Regions from separate parts of the Citrobacter sp. Igbk 17 genome, predicted to be linked through region 1. Evidence: predicted binding sites of a transcription regulator. Region 1 holds the regulator's gene; each other region holds the start of a gene.
The links. The regulator PhoB, encoded in region 1, activates phosphate uptake and scavenging genes when phosphate is short. The targets are predictions, from matches to a motif close to CTGTCATAAAACTGNCNNAT.

Region 1 (3,285 bases):
GCGGGAAATTCTCCCTGCCTGGCGCGGCGAAGAATAGTTTTTCGATTTACCGCGTAAATGCAGTCGGTATGACAGCATTTGATGCGCAATTTAAACGCTTATAACGTTTTAAAGCAAGGTGGGATCTAAAAACCAGAACAATATAGCGATATGAAAAATTGAGCTAGCACAAAACACCATTCCCGGGAAAAAGACATGGGTAATCATGCGAACAAAAAACAATCAAACGTCGTAAAATTCAGGATCTATTTATTGACTGCAACAAAAAAAGCCAGCTTGCGCTGGCTTTTGGAAAGATAAGCTTACGAATACGTTTCAACCGTTATTTTTGGCAATTAAACGTTCCGCGAGCACAAAACTAAATCGTGTCCCTTTGCCTGGGGTGCTGTCGATATTCAAACGGCTGTCGTGATGATGCAGGGCATGCTTCACAATCGCCAGTCCTAATCCGCTCCCCCCCGTTTGTCGGGATCGTGCTTTATCTACACGATAAAAACGCTCAGTCAGACGTGGAATATGCTCAGCAGCAATCCCCGGACCGTTATCTTCCACGCTAAACTCCGCTCCCGACGCCACATGCTGCCAGCGTACGGTAATATGCGTTCCCGCAGGCGTGTGATTCACTGCGTTATACACGAGGTTTGAGATTGCGCTACGCAGTTGTTCTTCGTTGCCCCGCACATTCAGTTGGCTATCAACGTCAAAAGTAAACGTGTGTTTATGCTGGCTCAGCGTCTGTGCTTCGTGTTCAACCACGCGCAGCATCATCGGCACATCCACCTTTTCATTGAGCATCATCGCCGGTGCGGCTTCAATTTTCGACAGTGTCAGCAACTGCTTCACCAGCCCTTCCATACGGTAGGTTTGCTCACGCATGGTATGCAGCGCTTTTTCTCGCGTCGTCCCTTCCAGCGGATGCTCCTGCATCATCTCCAGATAACCTTGCAACACCGTCAGCGGCGTGCGCAGCTCATGGCTGGCGTTGGCGAAAAAGTTACGTCGGGAACCTTCCAACTGGTGCATCTGCGTAACATCACGCGCCACCATCAGCAATTGCTTATCGGTGTAGGGCATTACACGAATTTCCAGATGCCGTCCGGTGTTGAGTACCAGATTAATTGGCCGACTAAAGTCGCGTGTTTTCAGATACAGCGTAAATTCCGGATAGCGCAGCAGGTTAAGAATGTTTTGCCCGCTATCATCCGGCCAGCGTAACCCTAAAACCTGCTGTGCCAGTCCGTTACACCAGAAAATCCCGCCTTCTTCAGTGGTCAGTACCACTGCGTCGGGCAGAGATTCGGCACCGCTGCGAAAGCGTTTAATGAGGTTGCCCAATTCGCGACGGCGCTTTTTGTTACGCAACTGCATTTGATGCAGGCCGTAGAGCAGTGGCTCCCAACTGCCACGACCCGGTGGAGGCGTCATACTCCTGTCGACCCACAGCCACCAGGACAAACGCAATAAATTCCAGAAATGCCAAATAAGCAGGCCCGTTACCGACGCCAGTAAAAACCAGGGTAGATAACCAAAAAAAGCGCTAAGGATAAAAGCCGGTATGCAGCAGAGGATCAGCTCCAGTACCAGCCTTTTCCATGACAATCGTTCAAGCAAACGTCTTACTCCATTTACAGCCTAATCCCTCAGGCTCTTATTACCTGCAGTCAGAAGCGGGTCGAAAAGCGATATCCCGTCCCGCGTACCGTCTGCACCATACGATCGTGTCCGCTATGCTCCAGCGCTTTACGCAACCGGCGAATATGCACATCGACCGTCCGGTCCTCTACATATACGTTGGTTCCCCACACATGATTGAGTAATTGCTCGCGGCTGTAGACACGCTCAGGATGAGTCATAAAGAAATGGAGCAATTTGAATTCGGTAGGCCCCATATCCAGCGGGTCCTCACCGGTCATCACACGGTGCGAGGTAGGGTCAAGACTCAGCCCTTGCATCTCGATAACCTCTTCCACCGCCATGGGGGAAATACGTCGTAAGACGGCTTTAATACGCGCCACCAGCTCCTTCGGAGAGAACGGCTTAGTAATATAGTCATCCGCGCCGGTTTCCAGACCCCGCACACGGTCTTCTTCTTCACCGCGCGCCGTCAGCATCATCACGGGGATATCCCTCGTCATCGCTTCCCGCTTGAGGTGTTTAATAAACTGTAGACCCGAGCCACCGGGAAGCATCCAGTCAAGCAGGACGAGATCCGGCCAGGGTTCATTAAGTTGGTTCACAGCACTGTCATAGTCTTCGGCTTCTACGGGTTGAAAACCGTTTTGCTCGAGCACGAAGCAGACCATTTCACGAATTGGAGCTTCATCTTCTACGACCAGAATACGTCTCGCCATGATTTGCCCTGTTTATAATTAAATCGTTTGCCATCAATACCGTGGCATTATGCGTCACTTTTATGACAGATTTATGAAAAGATAGTCCAGGTTTAACGCAGCCAGGCGAATTATGACAGCCCGGAAACAAGATATTACCGCCCTTGCAAGGTTATAATCTCCGCCATCGTTTTTTGTCATGGAACTCTTATGCGCATCCTCCACACGTCTGACTGGCATCTGGGCCAAAATTTCTACAGCAAGAGCCGCGCCGCTGAACACCAGGCCTTTCTCGACTGGCTGCTGGAAACGGCACAATCCCATCAGGTGGATGCCATTATTGTGGCAGGTGATATTTTTGATACCGGTTCACCGCCAAGCTACGCCCGCGAGCTGTATAACCGTTTTGTTGTCAATCTACAGCAAACGGGCTGTCATCTGGTCGTGCTGGCAGGAAACCATGACTCCGTTGCCACACTCAATGAATCCCGCGATATTCTGGCGTTCCTCAACACCACCGTTGTGGCCAGCGCGGGCCACACGCCGCAAGTGCTCCCTCAACGCGACGGCACGCCGGGCGCGATCCTCTGTCCGGTTCCTTTTTTACGTCCACGTGACATCATTACCAGCCAGGCGGGGCTAACCGGTCACGAAAAACAGCAGCATTTATTAGGTGCAATCACCGACTATTACCAACAGCAATATCAGGACGCCTGCGCGCTGCGTGGCGAGCAGAATCTGCCGATTATTGCGACAGGGCATCTGACCACCGTCGGCGCCAGTAAAAGTGACGCCGTACGTGATATTTATATTGGGACGCTGGATGCTTTTCCGGCACAAAACTTCCCACCAGCGGATTACATCGCGCTGGGACATATTCACCGGGCACAGGTCATCGGCGGTACAGAACATATTCGCTATTGTGGCTCGCCAATTGCACTCAGTTTTGACGAGT
Region 2 (3,285 bases), on a different contig from region 1:
TTCCGAACGCAGGAACCCTTCTTTGTCTGCATCCAGAATCGCCACCAGGGAGACCTCTGGCATGTCCAGACCCTCTCGTAACAGGTTGATACCCACCAGCACGTCAAACTCGCCCAGGCGCAAATCACGAATGATTTCCATGCGTTCGACGGTATCAATGTCGGAGTGCAAATAGCGTACCCGCTCGCCGTGTTCTTCGAGATATTCGGTGAGATCCTCCGCCATCCGTTTCGTGAGTGTCGTCACCAGCACGCGTTCGTTAATCGCCGCGCGAATGCGGATCTCAGACAGCAGGTCATCAACCTGCGTCGCGACCGGACGAACTTCAATGACCGGGTCCAGCAGCCCGGTGGGTCGCACCACCTGATCGACCACATCATCACCGGATTTCTCCAGCTCATAATTGCCCGGCGTCGCTGAAACATAAATGGTTTGCGGTGCCAGCGCCTCGAACTCTTCAAACTTCAGCGGACGGTTATCCAGCGCCGACGGCAGACGGAATCCATATTCAACCAGCGTCTCTTTTCGTGCCCGGTCGCCGCGGTACATCCCACCAATTTGCGGAATCGTAACGTGGGATTCATCCACCACCAACAAGCCATCGGCGGGCAGGTAATCAAACAGCGTCGGCGGCGGCTCGCCCGGACCGCGTCCGGACAGATAGCGTGAATAGTTTTCAATACCCGAGCAGTAACCCAGCTCGTTCATCATTTCCAGATCGAACTGCGTACGCTGGCTTAAACGCTGTTCTTCCACCAGCTTGTTATTCGCCAGCAGGATTTTGCGGCGCTCCGCCAGCTCGACTTTAATTTCTTCCATTGCCTGCACAATACGTTCGCGCGGCGTCACGTAGTGGGTTTTCGGGTAAATGGTGAAGCGCGAAATAGTGGATTCAACCTGCCCGGTTAGCGGGTCGAACAGCGACAAGCGCTCAACTTCTTCATCAAACAACTCGACGCGCAGTGCGATATCGTCAGATTCAGCCGGAAAGATGTCGATCACCTCACCACGCACACGGAACGTCCCGCGCTGGAATGCCTGATCGTTACGCGTGTATTGCAGCTCAGCAAGCCGGCGCAGGATCGCGCGCTGGTCGATAATCATCCCCACCGTCAGGTGCAACATCATCTTCAGATACAGATCCGGATCGCCCAGACCGTAGATCGCGGAAACCGAGGCCACCACCACCACATCCCGCCGTTCAAGCAGGGCTTTGGTCGCCGACAAACGCATCTGTTCAATGTGTTCGTTTACCGACGCATCTTTCTCGATAAAAGTATCAGAGCTCGGGACATAAGCTTCCGGCTGATAATAGTCGTAGTAGGAAACGAAATATTCCACCGCGTTATCCGGGAAGAACTCTTTCATCTCGCCGTACAACTGGGCTGCGAGGGTCTTGTTAGGGGCCAACACCATCGTCGGACGCTGTAAGTCCGCAATCACGTTGGCGATAGTGAATGTCTTCCCCGACCCCGTCACCCCGAGCAGCGTCTGATGCGCCAGACCATCCTCCAGCCCTTCTTCCAGGCGACGAATCGCCTCAGGCTGATCGCCAGAGGGTTTAAAAGCGGAATTCAGTTTGAACGGTTTACTCATGAGCAGCTACCTGAAGCAATGGGCGGGCAGGAGTGTAATTTTACTCGCAGCAGTATATTTTGCCAGTAAAATATACTGGATGAAAAAACAGTAACGCACCAGAATATTTCTGTTACGCCATCAGAAAGCCCGCCATAGCAGGCTAAAATTTTGGCACTGGCGAGATAAAACACCAGCAAAAAGGTGTTATCCCCAAACCAATGACTTTTTTAACATTTGTCAAGACGGCAGATGAAAGTTTTATGGCAACGCATGACGCTTCTGCGACAGCCATTGCTTTTATCTAACATTCTGTATTTCAATGACTATTCTCTCAAGCCGTCTTTCGCATCAATTTAGTCGCAGGCCGCGTCTTCTCTCGCTTACATTGTGTTTTCTAACTCTAATACACAAGGTTATCCACAGGAATAGTGGATAACTGCCTCCAGCCCGTGCTGACTGCCGCCTGGCAAAAACACCGACTTGCCCTTTTCGGGTGGGATAAAAAAAAATTATCGGCATTTTTTTATATTTATCAGCCAACGAAGCCCTGGAGACGGTCGAGATCTTGCTCGCATTTTCACCATTTACCTGCCTGCACCATCCCGACGCGACCAGGCACTGGCAGTGTGCGCAAAATTAACCCGGATCGTTAAAATCCAGACATCGCTGCCGGTGGATCACGCTATCCCGCTGTTTTTCGCGTATTTCCCTTTTCTGGCAAGAGATTTGCAATTTTCTTCTGCTTCCCGGCCTGTCGGGCGAATAACTTCATGATGGAGAAAATCGATGTTGAGTCTTCGCGCAGTGAATCACTATTACGGCAACCAGCACACGCTATGGAATGTGGATCTCGACCTGCAGCCCGGCAAGTGCACCGGCGTGCTGGGACTTCCGGGGATGGGGAAAACGACGCTGGCCAATTGCATCATCGGCAATTTGCCTATCGAAAGCGGTACGATGGTCTGGCATCAGGCAGGCGCGCCACCGTGCGATCTGAGTCCGATCCCGGCGGCAAATCGCATTGCGCTGGGTATTAACTCTGTTTCACAAGAGAGACGAATTTTTTCGCAGCTGACAGTCGAGGAAAATCTGCATATTGCGCGCCAGGCGGTTGAAGAAAGCGAAACGATGAACAGCAGCGATATATACCGCCTCTTCCCACAGTTGTACAGTCTGCGTCAGACCAAAGGGGGCGTCTTATCAGAGGATGATCAGCACCAGCTCGCGCTCGCCAGCGCACTGGTTACACGCCCACGCCTGCTGATCCTTGATGAGCCTACGCGAGGCACGGGCCAGGCGTATATCCACAAGCTGGGGAACCTGATTGTGAGGCTAAGCCAGGAGTTGGGCATCGCGATTATGCTCGCAGAGCAAAGCCTGCCGTTTATTCGTCGGGTCGCTGATTGCTATTGCCTGTTACATCGCGGACGCAATGTGGCCCAGGGACAACTGACGCAGTTCAACGACCCGTTTCTTAACGCCTGGATGGTGCCAGAGGCAAAACGCTAAGGTCAAGATAGTGCCCTGTCGTTGCGCGTTCTGGCTCGTCTTCCAGCCAGGGGATTTCCCCCAGCAGCGGGGCCGGAATCGCGCGTTTCAGCGTTGCCATATATTCAGCATGGCGTTTCCCTGGCGGAGCCACATCATTGGCGACCCACCCCGCCAGCGTCAACCCAGCCTGTTGTACCGCTTGTGCAGTCAGAATGG
Region 3 (3,285 bases), on a different contig from region 1:
GCTTGGGCGGGGCGACGGTGATGGTTTGCATGTTTAGCTCCGTGCGTCGGTTATTGCCGGATGGCGGCGCTTGCGCCTTATCCGGCCTACGATGTCCTGTAGGCCCGGTAAGCGAAGCGCCACCGGGCATCAGGGTTACTGCACCGCTTTGGTGACGCTGGTCATGGCGCCCAGCGCGGCGGTCAGGCGGTCGAGATCATCAAGCTGTGCTTTCAGCGCCGAGGTTTTGCTGGTTTTTTCTTCTGCATTCAGGCCTTTGTTGTCCTGCACGCCCTGCATCTCTTTAAACAGCGCCAGTTGGCGAATTGGGACCAGTTGCAGATCGCTGGAGGCGCGGAACGGTGCCCAACCCAGGCGTTCCAGGACGGTTTTCTGCTCCGGCGTTTTGCCGTAATTCATAAAGAAGTCGTACACCTTGTCCTTGGTGGCTTCAGAGAGGTTCTTACGCCAGACAATCGGATCGCCTGGGATCAGCGGTGACTTCCAGATAACCTTCAGCTCTTTCAGCTTGTCCGGCGCGGAGGTTTTCAGCTTGTCGAGGTTTTCGGTGTTGTTGGTAGCCACATCCACCTGTTTGTTGGCGACGGCCAGGGCGTTGGTTTCGTGTCCGGCATTGACGGTGCGTTTGAAGTCGGTGGCGGAGATGTTGTTTTTCGCGAAGACGTAGTAACCAGGGACGAGGTAGCCTGAAGTGGAGTTAGGATCGCCGTTGCCGAAGGTCAGATCCTTACGTTTGGCGATCAGATCGTTCAGGTTGTTGATCGGGCTGTCCTTGTTAACGATCAACACGCTCCAGTACCCCGGAGAGCCATCGGCAGCGACGGTCTGGGCAAACACCTGTCCGTTGGCGCGATCCACCGCTTCCATTGCTGAGAGGTTGCCGTACCAGGCGATATCGACTTTGTTAAAGCGCATTCCCTGGATGATCCCGGCGTAGTCCGGCGCAAAGAAGGCGTTTACTTTTACGCCCAGTGATTTTTCCATATCTTTCAGGAACGGTTCCCACTGCGGCTTCAGGTTTTGCTGTGATTCAGTCGAAATAATGCCAAAGTTCAGCGCTTTTTCTTGCTCTTCGGCAAATGCTGGATTCAGCAGAGTACTGACGCTAAACATGCTGGTGAAAGCCAGCGCGGCAACTGTCTTATAGCTCATTTCCATTCCTCATTGTGGGGATGTCAGGCAGCCTGCGCGTTCTGTTCGACGCGGTTCATGCTGCGGTAGAGATGATCAAAACGATCGTTATCGAAGTGCTGACTGCTGCCATCAAAGAAGACGTTCCCCTGACGCAGCGCGACAATGCGTTCGCAGTAGCGCAGGGCGTAATCCACCTGATGCAGCGTGACGACCACGGTAATACCGTCGGTCTGGTTAATGTCGCGCAGGGTGTCCATCACGATGCGCGCCGATTCCGGATCCAGTGAGGCAATCGGTTCATCGGCGAGGATCACTTTTGCCTGTTGCATCAGTGCACGGGCGATTGCGACGCGCTGTTGTTGCCCGCCGGAGAGCGTGGAAACGCGCTGATAAGCAAAGTGCGCCATACCCACGCGGGTCAGCGCCTGTAACGCGCGTTGCTTCTGCTCTGGCGTAAACCAGCTAAAACAGGTGCGCCAGAATGGCGTGCTGCCGAGTGCGCCAATCAGCACGTTCTCCAGTACGCTCAGTCGGTTCACCAGATTGAACTGCTGGAAGATGTAGCCGGTGTGGGCACGGCTTTTGCGGATGTCACGTGCCAGTCGGCCTTCACGTTGAACGGTACGGCCTAATAACTCGACGTGACTGCCTGGCGATTTATCACCCGTAATCAAACCGCTTAGATGACGTAAAAGGGTGGATTTGCCGGAGCCAGATGGCCCAAGCAGAGCCACCATCTCACCGGCACAGATATTCAGGTCAACTGCATTAAGCGCCTGATGTTGATTGAAGGATTTGGAGAGTTTCTCGACGCGAATAACCGTTTGCATGATGCGGCCTCCCTAAAAAAGTGGCCCCATCGTGGCGGATTAATGTGACGTTTTCGTTAAAGGAAGGTTACTTGGCGATGAAGAGTTGAGCGATATTTGATGACAGTCCGGGAGGACGAGCCTCCCGTTACATCACTCGGTAGGGGGTTGCTGTTGCTTGACGACGTTGATCATCCACGGCACGCCGTATTGGTCGGTTACTTTACCGAAACCATGTGCCCAGAAGGTCTCTTGCCAGTCCATTTCGATTTGTCCTTTTGCGGCCAGGTTATCAAACCAGCGCTTCCCTTCATCGACATTTTGCGTGTCAAGAACCAGCGTGAAGCCGGAGTAGTGGGCTTTTCCAGTAGCGACGCTATCGCTCATCATGATGTCGCTGCCTGCAATGCGCAGGTTGGCATGAGCAATGGCGGTATCGGGGAATTTCAGTCCGGAAGGGCAACCTTCTTCGCTGTCCTGCGCGGATTTGGGCATTTCACCGAAGTTGATTTTGTAGAGTAGCTCAGCGCCTAACGTTTTTTGATAGTAGGCGATAGCGTCAGCGCAGTTGCCTGCAAAGGAGATATAGGGACTTAACGGCATAATTTTTACCTCAGGTAAAAGAAGCCAGTTAAGTGTAGATGTCGTGTGCAAAAACAAACCAGGCGGGAAGTATGGGTTTCCCGCCTGACAAATAAGCTGGAGCAGGCCTGATAAGCGTAGCGCCATCAGGCAAGTTAAATCAGTTCTTTTTCACAAACTCAGATTTCAGCTTCATTGGGCCAAAGCCATCAATTTTGCAATCGATGTTGTGGTCGCCTTCAACCAGGCGGATATTCTTCACTTTGGTACCGATCTTCAGCATGGAAGAGCTACCTTTTACCTTCAGATCTTTTACTACAGTAACGCTGTCGCCATCGGCGAGCAGGTTGCCGTTAGCATCTTTAACGATCAGTTCGTCGCTGTCCTGAGCGGGTTCAGCGTCGTTCCATTCGTGAGCGCATTCCGGGCAGATGAACATGCCGTTATCTTCGTAAGTGTATTCGGAGTTGCATTGTGGGCAGTGTGGTAATGACATGTGGATTTCCTCAAAAGTCAGCAGGGGCAAAAGCGCCCAAAAGTTGGCAGATTGCCGAAAAAGGCCGCAATTATACATAAAATCCCTGCTTTTGTCGGGGCTACAGGCCAATTATGCGCAACTATCTGTTGTGGCGTCAGGTTGCTTTCACGTCTATGAAAACCAGAAGGAATATTTTTTAAGGGAAATTGCTACGTTTAGTTATTTAAGATAAGGTGAGGCGAAACACCCGATATTCATAGGTAGCATGGCTTACAGACTAGC

Region 2: uvrB (excinuclease ABC subunit UvrB) is a predicted target of PhoB. The motif match lies at 1,826-1,845, and genes of this name have one in related genera.
Region 3: phnC (phosphonate ABC transporter ATP-binding protein) is a predicted target of PhoB. The motif match lies at 2,007-2,026, and genes of this name have one in related genera.

What each region holds. Positions count from the first base shown of each region.
Region 1 is NZ_JANEWI010000001.1:165,172-168,456, forward strand. Features, by position in the region: gene phoR (phosphate regulon sensor histidine kinase PhoR) at 316-1,611, opposite strand; gene phoB (phosphate response regulator transcription factor PhoB) at 1,662-2,351, opposite strand; gene sbcD (exonuclease subunit SbcD) at 2,541-3,285, shown strand, end outside.
Region 2 is NZ_JANEWI010000009.1:41,207-44,491, reverse strand. Features, by position in the region: gene uvrB (excinuclease ABC subunit UvrB) at 1-1,596, opposite strand, end outside; gene NNO08_RS07615 (ABC transporter ATP-binding protein) at 2,365-3,087, shown strand; gene bioD (dethiobiotin synthase) at 3,053-3,285, opposite strand, start outside.
Region 3 is NZ_JANEWI010000022.1:167-3,451, reverse strand. Features, by position in the region: gene phnE (phosphonate ABC transporter, permease protein PhnE) at 1-31, opposite strand, end outside; gene phnD (phosphonate ABC transporter substrate-binding protein) at 136-1,152, opposite strand; gene phnC (phosphonate ABC transporter ATP-binding protein) at 1,176-1,964, opposite strand; gene yjdN (VOC family metalloprotein YjdN) at 2,097-2,546, opposite strand; gene NNO08_RS13970 (zinc ribbon domain-containing protein YjdM) at 2,686-3,021, opposite strand.